Regions from separate parts of the uncultured Parvibaculum sp. genome, predicted to be linked through region 1. Evidence: riboswitches for the same ligand, from Rfam matches in the RefSeq annotation. Region 1 holds a riboswitch; the other holds the start of a gene.

Evidence for each region. A riboswitch is a leader RNA that binds a small molecule or an ion and turns the genes downstream of it on or off. The one in region 1 is predicted to bind cobalamin.
Region 2: it holds a riboswitch for cobalamin, as region 1 does, so the genes downstream of both, AAC071_RS06535 (ABC transporter substrate-binding protein) here and AAC071_RS10520 (TonB-dependent receptor) in region 1, are expected to answer to the same signal.

What each region holds. Positions count from the first base shown of each region.
Region 1 covers NZ_CAXBIB010000011.1:89,972-99,304, reverse strand. The annotation lists gene AAC071_RS10545 (acyl-CoA synthetase) at 1-1,009, opposite strand, end outside; gene AAC071_RS10540 (aspartate aminotransferase family protein) at 1,096-2,331, opposite strand; gene AAC071_RS10535 (DUF2946 family protein) at 2,387-2,845, opposite strand; gene AAC071_RS10530 (enoyl-CoA hydratase-related protein) at 2,880-3,686, opposite strand; gene AAC071_RS10525 (enoyl-CoA hydratase) at 3,796-4,644, shown strand; gene AAC071_RS10520 (TonB-dependent receptor) at 4,707-6,695, opposite strand; cobalamin riboswitch at 6,832-7,073, opposite strand; gene AAC071_RS10515 (glutathione S-transferase) at 7,118-7,753, opposite strand; tRNA gene AAC071_RS10510 (tRNA-Pro) at 7,885-7,961, opposite strand; tRNA gene AAC071_RS10505 (tRNA-Gln) at 8,120-8,194, shown strand; gene AAC071_RS10500 (hypothetical protein) at 8,273-8,707, opposite strand; gene csgH (curli-like amyloid fiber formation chaperone CsgH) at 8,880-9,254, opposite strand; gene AAC071_RS10490 (hypothetical protein) at 9,325-9,333, opposite strand, start outside.
Region 2 covers NZ_CAXBIB010000006.1:59,041-68,373, forward strand. The annotation lists gene AAC071_RS06520 (diiron oxygenase) at 1-527, shown strand, start outside; gene AAC071_RS06525 (ABC transporter ATP-binding protein) at 528-1,295, opposite strand; gene AAC071_RS06530 (iron ABC transporter permease) at 1,295-2,296, opposite strand; gene AAC071_RS06535 (ABC transporter substrate-binding protein) at 2,293-3,159, opposite strand; cobalamin riboswitch at 3,233-3,434, opposite strand; gene AAC071_RS06540 (LLM class flavin-dependent oxidoreductase) at 3,441-4,514, opposite strand; gene AAC071_RS06545 (aldo/keto reductase) at 4,511-5,458, opposite strand; gene AAC071_RS06550 (Gfo/Idh/MocA family oxidoreductase) at 5,532-6,599, shown strand; gene AAC071_RS06555 (glutathione S-transferase family protein) at 6,624-7,265, shown strand; gene AAC071_RS06560 (hypothetical protein) at 7,237-8,220, opposite strand; gene AAC071_RS06565 (HU family DNA-binding protein) at 8,329-8,664, opposite strand; gene AAC071_RS06570 (ribonucleotide-diphosphate reductase subunit beta) at 8,808-9,333, opposite strand, start outside.

The DNA.
Region 1 (9,333 bases):
CCGCCTTGCCGACCGTGCCGGGATGGGCGAGATATTCCTCCGAATTGCAGAACACGACCGCGCCGGTTTCGGTGCCGCCGTAATATTCGTTGATGACCGGACCCCACCATTCGATCATCGCCTGCTTGACATGGACCGGGCAGGGCGCCGCCGCATGCACGACGAAGCGCAGTGAGGAGAGATCGTATTTCTTCTTCACGTCGTCCGGCAGCTTCAGCAGCCGCACGAACATGGTCGGCACCATGTGCAGATGCGTGACCTTGTGGCGTTCGATCATCTGCAGCAGTTCCTCCGGATCGAAACGCGGCTCGAGGATGACATTGGCGCCGACGCGAAAGGCATAGAGCCCGTAGGCATTGGGTGCCGAGTGATACATCGGCCCGGTGACGACGGTCACCATCTCCTGCGGTTCGCCATAGGCGGCGTTGAAGCCCATCACCTGGCCGATGATGGCGCCCCAGGCCACCGCCTGCTCGGCCGTCGGCGGCGCCCGGCGCACGCCTTTGGGATGGCCGGTCGTGCCCGAGGTGTAGATCATCGAGCCGGGCGGCTCGGCGGGGCCGGCCGCGACGGGCTCGAACTGCTCGAGCCAGCGGCTCCAGTCCTCGGTGCCGGCCGGCAGCGCGGCGGCTTCCGCCGATATGCCGTAGGCGGACATGATCTCGGGCGGTGTCGCGACGAGGAAGACGGGCACGTCCTTCGGGATTGCCCTTTCGATGCCGCGATAGAGATCGGCATGGATGACGATCGCCTTGGCGCCCGAATTCTCGAAGATGTAGCGCGCCTCGTCGGGCGAATTGTGCCAGTTGACCGGCGTCGAATAGGCGCCGACCAGACCGGCCGCGACCGAGGCCTCGAAAAAGGGAAAGTCGTTCCGGAGATAGACCGCGACGACATCGCCCGGGCCGATGCCGAGACTGCGGAAGCCGCCCGCCGCCTTCGCCGCCCGCAGCGCCAGCGCCGCATGATCCACCACGCGCGCGCCCGACCGCACCACCGCTTCGCCCATCGTCGCCTCCCCGGATGACATTCTTGTTGGCCGAAGTGTAGCAGCGCCCGCGGCCTTGTCATCGGGCGGCGACAGCTGACGCAGCGTCAGCTGTAGCGTGCCTCGCGCTTCTTGCCTTCGTTCCCGGCCTTCACCTCGCCCAGCGCCCATTCGAGATCGGTGAGATAGGTGCCGGTCACCTGCGCGTGGAAGGGCGAGAGCATCAGATGCAGGCCCTTGGGCTCGGTGGTGAGGCTCGTAAACCAGCCGCGCTCGAACAGCTTGCCCCAGACGGCGAAGGGGTCGACCTCATCATGCGTGAAGGCGATCAGGCCAAGCTGCGGCCGGCCGAGCACGCGGAAGCCGAGTTTCGCGATGCCGGTCTCGATCGCTTCGCGGGCATCGGTGACCTGCCGGTGCTTGGCGCGGTAGCCTTCGACGCCGAGAAAGTTCATCACCGCCCAGGCCGCCGCGATGGCGCCGCCGGGGCGTGTGCCGGCCAGTGTCGGCGTCACCATGCGTCCGCCCGGCCAGTCGGCGCAGTCGAAGATCATGTGCGCGCGCAAGGCTTCCGAGCGGAAGAGCACCGTCGAGGCGCCCTTGGCGCAATAGCCGTATTTGTGCAGGTCGGCCGACATCGAATGCACGGCTGGAACCTCGAAATCGAAAGGCGGAATGTCGCCGCCGTTCATGCGCACGAAAGGCGCGATATAGCCGCCGACACAGGCATCGACATGAAGCCAGAGACCCTTGCGCGCCGCCATCTCGCCAAGCGCCACGATCGGATCGATCAACCCGTAGGGAAAGCAGGGCGCCGAGCCGACCAGCATGATGGTGTTGGCGTCGGCCGCCTGTTCCATGGCCGCGACATCGGCCACCAGATCGGCGCAAGGGACGCGCCGCATCTCGATCTCCATCATCTTCGCCGCCTTGTCGAAAGCGGGATGCGCCGACCAGGGCGCGACGATATTGCAGCGGCCGGTGACGCCTTTTTCCTTCCGCGCATGGTCGCGGGCGGTCTTGACCGCCATGGTGATCGAATCCGTGCCGCCCGAGGTGATGTTGCCGGCCGCCCCCTCCGGCGCATGGAGGAGCGCAAGGCCCATGCCGACGACCTCGTCCTCCATCTGCTTCAGGCTGGGAAAGGCCATCGGTCCAAGCCCGTTCTCGGACATGAACATCGTATAGGCTTCCTTCTGGACCTCCGCGACGTCCGGCCCGGCATTGAAGACGTAGACGGCGGTCTTGCCGTCTCGCCATTTGACGTCGCCCTGCGCGCGCTCCGTCATTTCGGCTTTCAGTGCCGCCCAGTCCGTACCCTTTTCCGGCATTGTCGTGCCCATCCGTCTTCTCCCCTCGGTTGAAGGGGGAAGACTAGCAGATCGCGACGGGCGGGCATCAACGATGTGCGTCGCCGGAGGCCGCTGGAGGTGCACGCGGCTGAGCGGACATTGGAACGATTGCTGCAACAAGATAGGCAACCGGCACGGCGATCATGGGCGGCGCCCAGCCTGATGCGGCATGGGCAAATGTTGAAGCGAGCATGGCCCCGCAATGATGCAGGCAGGAACCGGAGTCGTGCGATGTGCCGGCCGGGACCGGCTCGACCGGATTGCCGTCGGCGTCGAGATAGATCGTCCTGTTCTCGCCGCCGGTGCAGATGACCGTCTCGAAGAGTGCCTGCGTGGCCGGCCCGGCCATCTGCAGGACGGTCGGCAGCGCGATGTGGAGCAGCAGCGCAAACACCGCCAAGGCACGAGCGACGGTCAGCCCCGCCGTCCGTCCCGAAGTGTGGTCATCATATTTGCCAATCGCCCCCATCGAAAAAACATAGTGGCAATCGCGCAGACGCGCCATGCTTGCTGACCGAACATCTTGTCGCAGAGCGAGATTATCTGCCCGTGAATTTCGGCATCCGCTTGTCGAAAAAGGCTTTCACGCCTTCCCGCACATCGGCGCTCGGGTTGGCGATCATCACCGACAGGGCTGCATCGCCCAGCGATTGTTCGAGGGTCATGCCCTGGCCGCGCATCATCATCGACTTGGAGAGCCGGACGGCAAGCGGCGCCCGCAGGGCAAGCTCGCGGGCAAGCTCCATGACACGGGCTTCGAGCTCGGCAGCGGGCACAACTTCGGTGACGAGACCGAGATCCTCGGCCTCGCCGGCACTGTAGACTTCCGCCAGCATGGTCATCTTGAGGGCGAGATCGAGCCCCATGAAGCGCGGGAAGAGCCAGGCGCCGCCTTCGTCCGGCAGCAACCCGAAGCGGCCTGACGTGTCGCCGAGCTTGGCCGTGTCCGCGGCGATCCTGAGATCGCAGGAGAGCGCCAGCGTCAGTCCGCCGGCAACCGCCGGCCCGTTGACCATGGCGATGGTCGGTTTGTCGAGACGCGACAGGGCGAGGATGACGCGGTGCATGCCGTCGCGCATTTCGCGGCCATGCGAAAGCTGCGAGGACATCAATTCGGCATGATGTTCGTCGGCGCCGCTGATGTCGCCGCCCGAACAGAAGCCGCGCCCGGCGCCGGTCAGGATCAGGCAACGCAGTTCGTCGTCGCGCAGATAGATATCGATCGCCTCGACAAGCTCCTCGCAGAGCCGCGTCGTATAGGCGTTCATCTGGGCCGGCCGGTTGAGCGTCACCCGCGCGATATGCGGCTCGGGCGTTTCGAAGAGAATCTCGCTGAATTCAGCCATCCGGTTTCCTCCCGCTGCGCATCTCGAAAACCCGGCGCGCTTCGGCCTATACTGGCCCAAACCGCATTGCCATGAAAGACAAACGCCGAAATCGAGGGAGGAAATAATAATGAGTGGCTACGAAGATCTGACATACGAGGTGAAGGATCGCGTCGCGCTAATGACGCTGAACCGTCCGGACAAGCTCAACGCCTGGACGGCGGCGATGGAGAAAAGCCTGAAACGCGCCATGGCCGAAGCCGTCGCCGATGACGAGGTGCGCGTCATCGTGATCACGGGGGCGGGCCGCGGCTTCTGCGCCGGCGCCGACATGAACCTGTTGCAGTCGATCAAGCCCGGCAAGTGGGAAGACCGTGAACTGGCAAGTGCCGCGCGCGAGGAGAGTTTCGATTTCGCCAGCGGCCTCGGGCCCGATGTCAGTGCGCATTATGGCGGCCGCTTCGGCTATCTGATGCAGGTGAAGAAGCCGATCATCGCCGCCATCAACGGCCCGGCCGCCGGCCTCGGCCTCGTCGTCGCGCTTTATGCCGACATGCGCTTTGCCGGCTCGGAGGCGAAATTCACCACTGCTTTCGCCAGCCGCGGGCTGATCGCCGAGCATGGCGTGTCGTGGCTCTTGCCGCATCTGGTTGGTCCCGCCCGCGCGCTTGATTTGCTGATGTCGGCGCGCAAGGTCTCTGCCGCGGAGGCCGCCGAAATGGGCCTCGTCAACAAGACCTTCCCGCAGGAAAACTTCATGGCGAACGTCATGGATTACGCAAGGATGCTGGCGACGACCGTTTCGCCGCGCTCGATGGCCGTGATGAAGGCACAAATCTGGAAGGCGCTGTTCCAGAACTTCAACGACGCGCTCGCGGTCGGCGACAGCGAAATGCAGAAGAGCTTTTCGAGCGAGGACTTCAAGGAAGGCGTTGCCCATTTCGTCGAGAAGCGCACCGCGAATTTCACCGGGCGTTGAGAGACATTGCAGAATGAGAAAGGCGCGGGATAAATCCCGCGCCTTTCGTGTTTGCGCGCCGTTCAGAACGAGAAGGCGATGCCCGCAAGCGCCTCGACGCCGGGCGCTTCGAGGCCGTGCGCCGGTTCGTAGGTCTTGTCGAGCAGGTTGTTGATCCGCGCGGTCAACTGCACGCTCTCCGTCAGCTGGTGCGAGGCCGCGAAATTCACGACGGTGTAGGGCGCCTGATAGACATAAAAGCCGAAACCGTCGCGCGGAATGTCGCGGTCCGGATCGACCCACTGGATATTGGTCGAAAAGACGGTGCTGTCCCAGGGTCGCCAGCTCGCCGTCAGGCCTATCTCGTGGCGCGGACGGCGCGTCAGAGCGCCGACGACGGCGGCGGTATTGGTGTCGAGCGACATCCATGTGTAGTCGATGCGTGCCGTCAACCGCTCTGTCGGATTGACTTCAATGAAGCTCTCAAGGCCTTTGACATCGAAACGCTGGAGATTGGCGGCGGTGGAATCGCCGGTGAGCGGGTCGAAGACGATTTCGATGGCGTCCTTGACGCTGTTTTCGAACCAGGTCGCGCCGGCACGCGCCTTTCCGCCGGCAAATCCCTGCTCGATGCCCACTTCCCAGCCGCGGCTCTTCTCCGGCTTGAGGTTGGGATTGCCGGTATATTGTCCAGCGGGGAAGCCGAGAAAGGCGCTGAACTCGCTGCCGAAACGCTGATAGAGCGACGGCGTCTTGAAGCCGGTGCCGTAGCTCGCGGTGAGGCGCGTGTCCGTCTCCGGATGGTAGTAGCCCGGCGCGATTGTGTACGAGGTGTGGTTCTTCAAGTCATCCGGCATGTCGTGATGCAGGCTGAGCGTGGCAAAGAAGCGCTCGCCGAACGTCATGTGATCGGCGGCATAAACCGCGAAGGCGTCGGCGTCGGCATCCGACGCCGATGTGACGACAAAACCGCCGAAGTCGCGCAATCCGTTCGACGAATACTCGTCGCGCGTATAGCTGCCGCCGAAGGTCAGCAGGTGCTGCGGATGGATGTCGAGTGCATTTTCGAAGCGCGTCTGCAATGTCCGGCCCTCGTATTCGACATCGGCGAGGTAGATCGAACCGCCGGGGTCCGGGTTGTCGGCGAGATCGGACTTGTACTGCGTGACACCGACCGAGAGCCGTGGGCGCCATTGACCGCCGAGAAACCGGCCGGAGATTTCGCCCGAGGACTGCAGGCGCCTCGACTTGTAGGTGCTGTCGAAGTTCTGGAACACCGGCACAAAGCCCGCCGTCGCGCCGTCATCGTCGATGTCGGTGTCGGAATCCGTGTACTGGACAAAGGCGGCGGCATTGAGACGTTCGTTGAGCTTCACGCCGATGCGGCCGGAGGCGGAAACGACCTCGTTGCCGTCCTTCTCCTTGCCGCGCGCGTCACGAAGACGGGCCGGCGTGACATCGGAGCCGTTGGTTGCTTCGCGCGAGAGCGAGAGGAAATAGTCGACATTTCCCGCCACGCCGCCGGTATTCGCATGCGTATTGAGCGTGCCGAGCGTTCCGCCCTCGACCCTCAGTGTCGTCACAGGCGTTTCGCTGCCTGTCTTCGTGATGATGTTGACGACGCCGCCCATCGCCTGGCTGCCGTAAAGCGCCGATTGCGGTCCGCGCACCACTTCAATCCGCTCCACATTGCCGAGCGGAATATTGGCAAGATTGGCCGCGCCGCCCGGCGAGGCGGGGTCATTGACCGGCAGGCCGTTGACCATCACCAGCGTCTGATTGGAACTGGCGCCGCGCGTGAAGATCGATGTTTGCGAGCCGCGCGCGCCTGACTGCACCACATGCAGGCCTGGAACGGATTTCAATGCGTCGGCAACGTCGCGATATTGAAATGTCTCGATATCTTCGGCCGTGACGATGGTGAAGGAACTGGCGACCTGTTTGGTCGGCAACGGCTCGACGCCGGTCGTGACCAGCACTTCGGGTGCGACGGGTGTGTTGTCGGCCTGCGCGGCGACCGCGAAAACGGGTAGCAGGAGAGCGGCAATTGCCGCCCGGCTTGCATTTTTCATTTGAATGGATGCCCTGTCTCTGGCGCGGCCAACCCCGGCCGCATGGCGCCGGGAGAAGGGGAAAGACAGGAAACGGAAAGGCCCGGACGAGAACGAATGCGGGCGTAACCGTCCCGCTGGCGCACCCCGGCCCTCGGCAGATGACGAACCCGGTGGCAGGTCTCCTGGCTCGCGGGTCGTCGGCCTCGTTCCGTCTTCCCGGCCGTCACTCCCGAAAGAGCACTGCGCCAGTGACATAAGTGGAACGCGGCCTCGCCGCTTACAGTTGCGGGGGCAGCCAGGGCATCGGCTTCGCTCGAAGCCTCACCCTGTTCCCTCTTGCCTCCTTGCATCCGTTCCGAGGAACGAATGCGCGGAACCATCGAGTGCCCGCATCATAGGCCGCGCGCGGCCCGTGTCAAACTGACGGTTTCAGGATTGGACTATGCCTTGGCGCTGGGCCGTGCCGACACGGCGGCATGCCAGCGCAGAAGGTCGGCATGGTCCGGCCTCGGCTCCTGCTTCACCCATTTGGCGAAATCGACGCAGACCAGTGCGGTGATGTCGGCAAAGGAATAGCGGTCGATGGCGATGAATTCGCGGCCTTTCAGTCGCTCGTTCAGCATGTCGAAAAAGCGCGCCAGACGCAGAGCGCCTCGCGCGGCGAGTTCGGGAATCTGCGGCAGGTCGACCGGACCGGGCAGCGCGCGATTGACCATGCCCTTGGATGTATTGCGCAGCACTTCGGCAATCGGCATGAAGCCGTCGAACTCGATCCGCGCATTCCAGCTGAACACAAGCCCCTTTTCCTCCGGCGTCGTGCCGAACAAGGGCGGCTCCGGCTTGACCGCCTCGGCCCATGCCGCAATTCCGATATTCTCGGTGAGGATGGTGCCGTCATCGAGCTTGAGTGCCGGCACGGTGCATGCCGGATTGATCTGCCGATACGCGTCGCCGAGTTGTTCGGCCTTCATCAGATCGACCTGGACGGTTTCGTGATCGATGCCCTTCTCGGCCAGCAGGATGCGGGCGCGGCGCGGACTCGGCGCGGCAGTGAAATCATAGAGAACGGCAGCCATATCGGTTCCTCGTATTCGCAATAGGGCAGGCCGTCGCATCGGCGCTGCGGCGAATGATACAGGGGATGTCCGGATTTGGAACCGTCAGGGCTCCACCGTCTCTCGACGATCGGCGGCGGTCTTCTTCGCATTGGTCGGAGTGGCAGGATTCGAACCTGCGACCCCCTCGTCCCGAACGAGGTGCGCTACCAGACTGCGCCACACTCCGTGTCCCATGCGAGGCGGCGTTATAGCCGCCAAAACCGGGCCCCGCAAGGGAGATTCCCGGCCGCGTCCCGTGCCGGCCCGGCCGGTTGCGGGGACCCGCCGATGCCGGTATGTTCCGCCACATTTCGCGAGGCCACCCATCAGGCTTCCGGAGCCTGCTGGGGCGTAGCCAAGTGGTAAGGCAGCGGATTTTGATTCCGCCATTCGGAGGTTCGAGTCCTCCCGCCCCAGCCAGAAAACCTGGTCCGCGCGACCCGATTCCAACCAGTCAGCCCAGCCTGTGCCGAACGCGCGATGCGGGCGCCCCGAAACTCAGAGCCGGACGACGGCACCGAGCAGCATGCTGACATGTCCTTCACCCCAGAGTGGCAGCAGGAGACGTGCATAGGCGGCCGATCGGAAATAACTCGGTTTGCCGCTTTCGACCGTTACGCTGGCCTGACTCCGGAAAAAATCGAGCGGCGCCTTTACGTCGACTTCGTCGGCGAAGCGTCCGTTGACGTCCCTGCCATATTGCGCAGCGATCTCCTTGCCGACCATTTCGAAACGGAAGCGCTCCGGCTTGGCGAAGGCGGTCACGAGCATCAGCCGGTCCGCAAGAGCGGGCAGATCCGAGAGCTTGACGTCATCCCAATAGGGCATGTCGCTCGCCTGGCCCCTTATCAGCTTCCGCCAATAGGCATGGACTTCGGCAAGGTCGGATTCGAGTGCTTCGGGAACGGTATAGGGAATCGTTGGGTTGGTCATGATCTTCCCGTGACTGGCCGGACCGCAGTCCGGCACCGGACGAAGCCTCACCGTACCGCGCCGGGTTTATGCCGACAACCGCCTTGCGCCGATTGATCCGGTCGCGTCGGCGAGCCGGTATTCCACCCGACACCTGGCAGGTCTTGGCTGCATCCCGTCCGCGACCTTGCGGTTACAGCGAGACGTGTTCGCAATAGGTCGCACCCGAGGAACTCTCGATGGTCAATGCGACATTGTATTTGTCGTGCGGGCCGAGATTGAACTCGGTGACGGATATGACGACTTCGCCGTCATCGCCGACCTCGAAATCGCCGCCTTGCGACACATTCGAGCTTCCGCTTGCGCCCGAGCGCTCGAGCGAGAGTTGATAGCTGCCCGAAAGGCCGGGCGATCCAAAGGCCACACTCTCAAGGCGAATGCCGCCAGGAACGGCGATCGCGCGGATTTCGCACTGCATTGGCGGCGCTGCGCTTGCCGGCACGATGGCGGCGAGCGAAATGCCCAGTACAATGGGCGCAAGGGCAAGAGACATCCGGTTTCTCGACATGAACTTTCTCCCGTTTGAGGAAGCGGCGCAGGAGGCAGCGGGGTGCCGCCTCCTGACGCGGGCCTCGGGGTCAGTAGCC
Region 2 (9,333 bases), on a different contig from region 1:
TCGCCTCGCTCTATTCCTATTCCAACGACCCTGTGCTCAGGCATCTCTGCCAACTGGTCATGACCGACGAAGCCTTCCACCACAAGTTCGGGAAGATCTGGGCAGACCGGACCGTGCCGCACCTGACCCAGAGCGAGCGCAACACGATCGAAGACTGGGCGGCGGAGTGTTTTCAGACGCTGCTGTTCAACCTTGCCAACCCCGAACAGAAGAAAGTCATCTACGCGCAGTTCGACCTCGACTGGGAAGAAGTGCTGCATGAGGTCGTCAAGAGCCGCACCGATGACAAGCGGCGCAAGGCGATGTCGAACCAGACCAATATCTTCCGGGTTTTGATCAAGACGCTGCTGAAAGCCGGCATCATCACCGACCGCACCAAGGCCTTCTACGCCACCTATGTCGATATGGACGAGTTGCGCCGCGAGGGCGACGAGATGGTGGGCGACGCGATCGCCGAGGACGGCATTGAGTATCTGAAGCGGATCAATTTTTCCGGCGCCGGACACACGGCGAGCGCAGCAGAGTAGTCAGTCGGTACGGGCGAGCGGCAGCACGAAGCGTTCGCCCTCGCCGCCGATGACGGCGCGGATGCGGTAGACCTCTTCGAGATTGGCGGGCGTCAGGACTTCCTCCGGGCGCCCGTCGGCTTTCACGACACCGTTGTCGAGCAGCACCAGCCGGTCGCAATAGCGCGCGGCCAGCGAGAGGTCGTGCAGCACCGCGATCACCGTGCGGTTTTCGCTCGCGTAAGCGCGCAGCACTTCCATTATGCCGAGTTGATGATAGGGATCGAGCGAGGCGACCGGCTCGTCGACCAGCATCAGCGGCGCCTCGACCGCCAGCGCGCGGGCGAGCAGCACACGGGCGCGCTCGCCACCGGAAAGCGTGAGCACGTCGCGGCCACGGAAATTTCCGACATCGGCGAGTTGCATGGCGCGGGCGATGCCCGCCTCGTCTTCAGGCGCCGGCGCGCGGAAAGGTGCCAGATGCGGCAGGCGGCCGAGCGCGACGAGGCGCGACACCTCCAGCGGCCAGTGACTGCCCGCTCCTTGCGCCAGATAGGAAATGGCGCGGGCGCGGGCACGCGGCTCCATCGCGGCAACCGCCTGACCATCGAGTTCGATCGTTCCTTGATGCGGGATCAGCGCCGCGACGGCGCGCACCAGCGTCGTCTTGCCGGCGCCGTTGGGGCCGATCAGTCCGATGAAAGCGCCGGCGCCCGCCACCAGCGAAACGTCGCGGATGACGCGCGTGCCGCCCAAGGATGCGTGAACGTGAGTGAGCGAAAGTTGCATCACGGGTGCTCCCTTCGCGTCTTCAGGATCAGCCAGAGAAAGAATGGCGCGCCGATGAGTGCGGTGACGACGCCGAGCTTCGGCTCCGGGCCGCCCGTCGGCAGACGCACCAGCAGATCGGCGGCGAGAACGAGTGCGGCGCCGGCAAGCGCGCTCGGCACGAGCAGCGCGGCCGGACGGGGACCGACCAGCGAGCGCATCAGATGCGGCACGACGAGGCCGACGAAACCGATGACGCCGGTGACGGAAACGGCGGCGCCGACGGCAAGCCCGGTGCCGGCGATCGCACGCAGCGTGACCGAGCGGCGCGAGAAGCCGAGCGTTGCCGCCGTGTCTTCGCCCAGCGACAACGCGTCGAGCGCGCGGGCGGTGGAGAGGACGAGCAGCCAGCCGACGAACATGAAGGGCAGCACAAACCAGACCTGCGCCATGCTGCGGTCGGTGAGCGACCCCAGCATCCAGAAGACGATTTCGAGCGCCGCATAGGGGCTTGGCGACAGGTTGAGCGCCAGCGACGTCAAGGCGCCGCAGAAGGCGGAGATCGCGACGCCGGCAAGGATGATGGTGACGATGGACGGGTTGCGTCCGGCCAGCAGGTAAAGCGTCGCCAGCGCCGCCAGCGCCCCGGCAATGCCACCGAGCGGTACCAGCATGGCCGATCCAACAGCCATGCCAAAATAGAAGACCAGCACCGCGCCGAGCGCCGCACCGCTCGATGCACCGATCAATCCAGGCTCGGCCAGCGGATTGCGCAACAGGCCCTGCAGCCCGGCGCCGGTGAGGCCGAGCGTCGCGCCGACCAGCAGGCCGAGCAGCGCGCGCGGCAGGCGCACTTCGGTCAGCACCAGCCAGGCAAGCTCGCGATCGATCTGCGACATGGTGCGGAATTTTTCGGTCAGCAGTTCGCCGCCGCGGCCGAAATAAACGGAAGCGGCGAGGAGCGCGAGCGTCAGCGCGGCAAGGCCGAGGTTGACGGTCCAGATATTGAGGGGGCGGGTCATTGCGTCACCCTCCGCACCAGCATCTCGTCATATGTCGCCGCGAGGCGGGCGGCGATGGCGGTGACGTAGCGGGTGCTGCAGTTCCAGTCGCGCGCCGGCAGATCGACCTCGCGGGCATAGCGCGTGCGATAGAGGCGGAGGGCGGGGTGCTGCAGCAGCGCGCTTGCCTGCGAAGGCTGACCGGGACGGTAGATGCCGATGGCGACAAGTTCGGGCCGCAGCGCGATCACATCCTCGATGCCCGGATAGACCAGACCGAAAGGATTTTCATTGTCGATCACATTGCGAAAACCGGTATGCGCGACAATGCGGCCGAGAATGCTGTCAGGTGTCACGGCACCGCCGAGGTCCTGATAGAGAATGGCAGTGGGAGGGCGCGGACCCTCGCGGCGCGTGGCTGCCATTTCGGCGTCGAAGCGAGCAATCAGCGCCCTGCCCTCCGCCTCGCGGCCAAGCGCCGCGGCCACCGTTTCGATGTTGTCGCGGATGTCGGCGAAGGTACGGGCGTCCTTCACCGTCACGACCGGTACGCCGATGCGGCGCAGCAGGTCGAGCGTAAAGGGCGAGGTATAGCGATGCGCCAGCACGAGATCGGGCGCGAAGGGCAGAATGTCCTCGATGCGGCCGTCATTGGGCGGCACATGCTGCAGAAGATGTGCGACCGCCGAATCATGCGGATCGCGACCCAGACGGAACACCGATTTCAATGTGCCCGGCGCGGCGAGATCGGCGGCCAGAATGTCGGAACAGAGATTGATCGAGACGATCCGCTGGGGTGCGGGTGGCAGCCCTTCGCCGGCGCGCGCAATGGCGGCCGCCATGAGGCAGAACAGCACCATCGTCAGACCGAGAATTCTCCACATCACCGCGCTCCGTCACATCCCAGAGATGTCGCCGCGCGCGGAAACCCGCTCCCTCCCGGCACACCCCGGCCCGGAGACGGACGACAGCCGAGGCAGGTTTCCTGGCTTGCGGGTCCTTGCCCTCCCCTGCCTTCCCGGACGGATCCAGTGGCGCTTGAGAAGAGAGCTCGCCGCCTACAGTTGCGGGGGCAGCCGCCCTGACATTCCGAGAATGCGCGGACGTTCCCTTTTAACCCCGGTTTTGCGGCCGGGGCACCTTCGGCGGCGCGGAGTGTAGACGCTCAGGCGCCACGGGAAAAGAGCGGCGCGTGATCGATCCGCGGGAGAACATGGCGCGCGAAGAGGTCACATTCCCTCGCATGGGGATAGCCGGAGAAAATGAAGGCATCGAGACCGAGGGCACGATAGGCCCCGATCTTTTTCAGGACCTGGTCGGGATCGCCGACAATGGCCGCGCCGCAGCCCGAACGTGCACGGCCGATACCCGTCCAGAGGTTGTCTTCGACAAAGCCCTCATCGTCGGCCTCGTCGCGCATCTCGGCCTGGCGGCGGACGCCGAAAGAGGATGCATCAAGGGATTTCCGACGAATCTCCTCACCGGTGACATCGTCGAGCTTCGACATCAAGCGACGCGCTGCCGCACGTGCCTCGGCTTCGGTCTCCCGGACGATCACGTGAACGCGGTATCCGAAACGCAATGTCCGGCCACAGGCGGTGGCGCGCCGGCGCATGTCGTCGAGTACGGCGCGGATATTCCCGATTCGATCCGGCCACATCAGGAAGACATCCGCGGCACGCGCCGCGACATCGCGTGCATCGTCCGACAGACCGCCGAAATAGAATGGCGGAGGTTCACGGTGCGGTTGCGCGACACGCGGCGGCGCAAGTTCGAGATCGTAGAATTCACCTCTAAGTACCAGCGGCCGGCCCGCCAGCAGCGTGCGCAGGATTTCCATCACCTCGAGCGTGCGTCGATAGCGCGGTGCACTGGCAAGCGCTTCACCCGGCAGGTCGGAGGAAATGATGTTGACGGTAAGGCGCCCCTGCAACATGCCGTCAAGCGTGGCAAGCTGGCGGGCAAGCTGGGGCGGCCACATTTCACCGCAACGCACGGCGACCAGAAGCTGCATGCGCTTCACCAGCGGCGCGACCGCGCCGGCAAAGGCAATGCTGTCGATGCCCAGCGCATAACCGGAAGGGAGAAGCACATTGTCGAAACCACCCTGTTCGGCTTTCAAGACGATGTCGCGGCAATGGGGAAGCGAACTCTGCAGCGCGGGATCGGATACGCCCATGAATTCATAGTCGTCATCGCAGAGCGCGGAGAACCAGGATATCTCGGCCGGGCGCGTCATGGCAACCGCACGCCCATGGAGGTCTGCAGGATATCGTACCAGTCGGCGCGGGACAGTTTCACTCGCAACGCCTCGCCTGCGCGGGCGATGCGCGCCGGTGTCTGCGTGCCGATGATCGGGACGATACGGGCTGGATGGGCCAGCACGAAAGCCAGCGCCACGGCTTCGCGCGAGACACCTTCACGTTCCGCCAGCGCATCGAGCTTCGCGATCAGATTGCCGAGACGCGCACTGTCGGGCGCGGTGCCCGCCTCGGCCGGCGCCAGGCCGAGCCGGCCACCCGCCAGGGGCGACCAGGCCAGAACGGCAATGCCGCGCTCCATGCACTGATCCAGCGTGCCATCGAAGAGCGGCGCGGTGGTCCAGGCCGAAAATTCGGGCTGCTGCGTGACGATCGGGAAATCGAGATGTGCCTGAAGGGCAGCAAGCTGCGATGGCAGATAGTTCGATACGCCAACATGGCCGATCTTGCCCTCGGCGCGCAGTGCCGCAAGGGCTTCTGCCACGGCGGCCGGATGGGTCAGGAGATCGGGCCGATGGATCTGGTAGAGGTCGATATGATCGACTTTCATGCGTGTCAGCGAGGCCTCGCAGGCCGCGCGCAGATAGGCCGCGCTCGAATCATAGGGCACGCCCGGATCGATGCCGCCCTTGGTGGCCAGAACAAAGCGGTCGCGCAGCGCCGGCGCTTCCTGCAGCAGCTCGCCCAGCAGGGCCTCGGCAGCGCCGAAGGGGCTGGACTTGCCGAAACCATAAATGTCGGCCGTATCGAACAGCGTGATCCCGGCTTCGAGCGCCGCATCGATGCGCGTCCGTGCGGTTTTCCGGTCGGCACCGGCAAACCGCCACATACCCCAGGCAATCGGATATACATGCAGGCCACTCTTGCCGAGGGGGCGTGGGTCGGGCGAAATGGGCAGCAGCTTCATGGCATGAGCGGACATGGGCGAGAACCGGTGATGAACGGACAAGCGGCAGTCTAGACGTTCGCCCGGCCGAGGGATACGGGAGAGGCATGTGAACGACACAATCCGCTACGGGATCATCGGATCCGGCATGATGGGCATCGAGCACATCATGAATATCAATATCATCCCCGGCGCCCGCGTCACGGCAATTGCCGATCCGCATCAGGGCTCGCGCGACTGGGGCCGCGCAACGGCCGCAGGCGAGATCGCGGTCCATCAAGACTATCGCGAAATGCTGACTTCAGACGCGATCGATGCCGTGATCGTGGCGACACCCAACTACACTCATGCGGCGGTGCTGGACGACATATTCGAAACCTCGCTGCATGTGCTTTGCGAGAAGCCGCTTTGCACAACCTTTGAAGATGCCCAGAAGGCCGCTGCACGCGCAAAAACGCACAAGGGCGTCTTCTGGGTGGGCATGGAATATCGCTACATGCCGCCCGTAACGCGCTTCGTCGAGGAAGTGCATGGCGGACGGGCGGGCCGCCTCCGGATGTTCGCCATCCGTGAGCACCGCTTTCCCTTCTTACGCAAGGTCGGCGACTGGAATCGCTTCAGCCGCAATACGGGCGGCACGCTGGTCGAGAAGAGCTGTCACTATTTCGACATGATGCGCCACGTGGTGCAGTCGGAACCGGTGCGCATCTATGCCAGCGGCGGCCAGGACGTCAATCATCTGGACGAGCGCTATGACGGCGCCGTGCCCGACATACTCGACAATGCCTTCGTGATCGTCGATTTTGCCAATGGCGTACGCGCCATGCACGATCTGTGCATGTTTGCCGAGGGATCGCGCAACCAGGAGGAAATGTCGGCCGTCGGCGACGCAGGCAAGATCGAATGCCTGATACCGGAGAGCAATCTCGTCTTCGGCACACGCCAGCCGAAGAAAGTGGATATGGAACATGTGGCTGTGCGGGAAGATGTGCTGAAGGCAGGCTATCACCACGGCGCTTCCTATTATCAGCATCTCGCCTTCCAGCAGGCGATCCGCGAAGGCGGGCCGGCCCGGGTGACCGCAGATGACGGATTGAGGGCCGTGGCGATGGGTCTCGCCGCGCACCGCTCCATCGATGAAGGGCGGCCCGTGCCGATGAGCGAGTTCGGGTTCTAGAAACGACAAGAAACGGGGACGTATATGCTGACGCTTTATCACTGCAACGGCTCGCGCTCGATGCGCTCGCTCTGGCTGCTTTACGAGATGGGAATCGAATTCACGCTGAAAGAACTTCCCTTCAGCATGGAAGGCTTGCGGACGCCGGAGTATCTCTCCATTTCGCCGCTGGGGCGCGTGCCCTGTCTGGTGGATGACGGCGTTTCAGTATTCGAGTCGGGCGCCATCGCGCAATATCTCGGCGAGCATTACGACCCTGAAGGCAAGCTGCATCGTGCACCGGGAACGCCCGAGCGCACCGAGTGGCTGATCTGGCTCCATTACGCGGAAACGATGGCGGTGCATGGCGCGAGCCTTGTGCAGCAGAAGGTATTCATCGCGAAGGAAGATCGTTCGCCGGTCGTGCAGAAGCTCGAGTCGCGGCGGCTCGAAAAGGCGCTTGAAGTCGTCGACAGGCATCTCGCAGACCGCGACTTTCTGTTGAAGAGCGGCTTCAGCACGGTCGACACCAATGTCGGCTACAGCGTGCATCTGGCCAAGGGCTTCGTGCCGCTCGATCCGTTTCCGAATGTCGTGAAGTATTACGACCGGATTTCGGCGCGGCCGGCTTTCAAGAAGGCGGCGGCCAGCGTGCCGCTCAACGAGCAGGCGCCGAAATCGGCGTGAGTTCTTCCATCACCCGCTTGGGGATACGGGTCTCGGTGAACAGCCCCCAATGAGCTTCCTCCGGGTGGTGGCCCGGAACGGGATTGAAGTCGTAGACGCGCCAGGGCGCATCGAAGGCGGAGAAGAAAGCGAAGGCGCGGTCGCGCGAGGACGGCAGCGCCTTCTGCAGTTCCGCATAGAAATCCACCTGCATCGTCTCGCTGAACCCGGCCTCGGCGGGCCCCGTCGGTACGCCGGTTTCCTTGACCATGACGGGACCGCAAAAGGCTTCGTCTGCGAGCCGTGCTGTGACCTGGACCACGAAATCCGCCCAGTTGAAGGGCGGGGCTCCGGCGAACCAGGCTTCGAACACGGGATGAATATTGACGGCCAGGAAATCGAGTTCGGCCAGCAGAGGTCGCGCCTCCGGCATCAGAAACTCGGCAAAGGGTTCCGTCGCGGTCAATGGCAGGCCCGGCGCCTGGCGGCGCAGCTTCCCGATTGCCGCTGCCTGCTCCATCCATGTTCCGCGCCGGCCGAAGACCATTTCATTACCAAGCGACAGGCCGACCACGAGTTCGGGATATGCGCGCCAGGCCTCAAGCGCGCGGCTGATCTCAGCCTCATCGGACGGGTCCCAGACACCAACGACGACGGCGCGGAAACCGAGTTCGGCGGCGACGGCTGGCACCTTTTCGCCGCCGCTATGCGCGCCATAGGTGATCAATCCGTCGAACCAGGGGCGGAGCGCCTTGAGATCGGCGCGGATCGAAACTTCAGTTGCATGCACCGGATTGCCGTCCCAGATCTTCAGTTCAGTCGGCTGATAGGCGACAAAGCGGCCTTCGGCCATCGCATCCTGCAACCGCGTGAGCGCCGGCACGGCCGCAGCACGTACCGCACAAACGGGCGCGGCGTCTGCGGGGAGGCAGGCGGCCAGGCCGAGCCCGGCGGTCATCATGAGACTGGTCAGCACGCGCATGCTGCACAAGGTAATGCAGCGCAGAAACGAAAACACCCCACACGCGGGAAAATCCCGTGTGCAGGGTGCTTTTTCGTCGTCTCGACTAAAGCGTGAAACGCCTCAGATGGCTTCCTTGAGGTCCTTCGCGACGCGGAAGGCGACCTTCTTGGAGGCCTTGATCTTGATGGCTTCGCCGGTGGCCGGGTTGCGGCCCATGCGGGCGGCGCGCTTGCGCACCTGGAGAATGCCGAGGCCCGTGAGGCGGACCTTGTTGCCCTTTTTCAGGTTCTTGACCGTCAGTTCGACGAAGTCGCTGAACAGTTCGGTCGCGGCCTTCTTGGACATGTCGTGCTTCTCGGCCAGTTCGGCGATCAGCTTCGACATCGGAACAGTCGGCGCAGTCGCCTTCTTTGCAGCGGCGGCAGGAGCCTTCTTGGCAGCGGGTTTAGTGGCCATAATTTGAATTCCCTCGGATAAGTTCGGAACGATATTCACTGAGTCGTGCGATTCGTCCAAGCAATAAGTTCATATTTGACGGGCATCGGAGCGAAAAACTGTTGATAACAGGGGCTCGGATGCACGCTTGTGCGAAAAAGCCCTTATTCGAAGGCCTCATCCCATGTGCCGCGCGTCGATGCCTTGGAATATTCGGTGGCGCGGTTTTCGAAGAAGTTCGTGTGCTCGATGCCGTTCAGCATTTCGTCCATCCAGGGCAGCGGGTTCCTTTCAGTACGGTAGATGGGCTGCAGGTTGAGCTGCACCAGGCGGCGATCGGCGATGTAGCGGATATACTGCTTCACTTCCGCGGCCTCGAGGCCCTCGACGCCGCCCATCTCGAAGGCGAGGTCGATGAAGGCGTCCTCGTGATGGATGATGGTCTCGCAGGCCTTGTAGATGTCGTTGCGGAGGTTCTCGGTCCAGATTTCCGGGTTTTCGTCGATGAAGGTGCGGAAGAGCTTCATGGCCGAGACGGTGTGAAGCGACTCGTCACGGGCCGACCATGTCACGATCTGGCCCATGCCCTTCATCTTGTTGAAGCGCGGGAAGTTCATCAGGATGGCGAAGGAGGCGAAAAGCTGCACGCCCTCGGTGAAGCCGCCGAAAACGGCCAGCGTCTTGGCAATG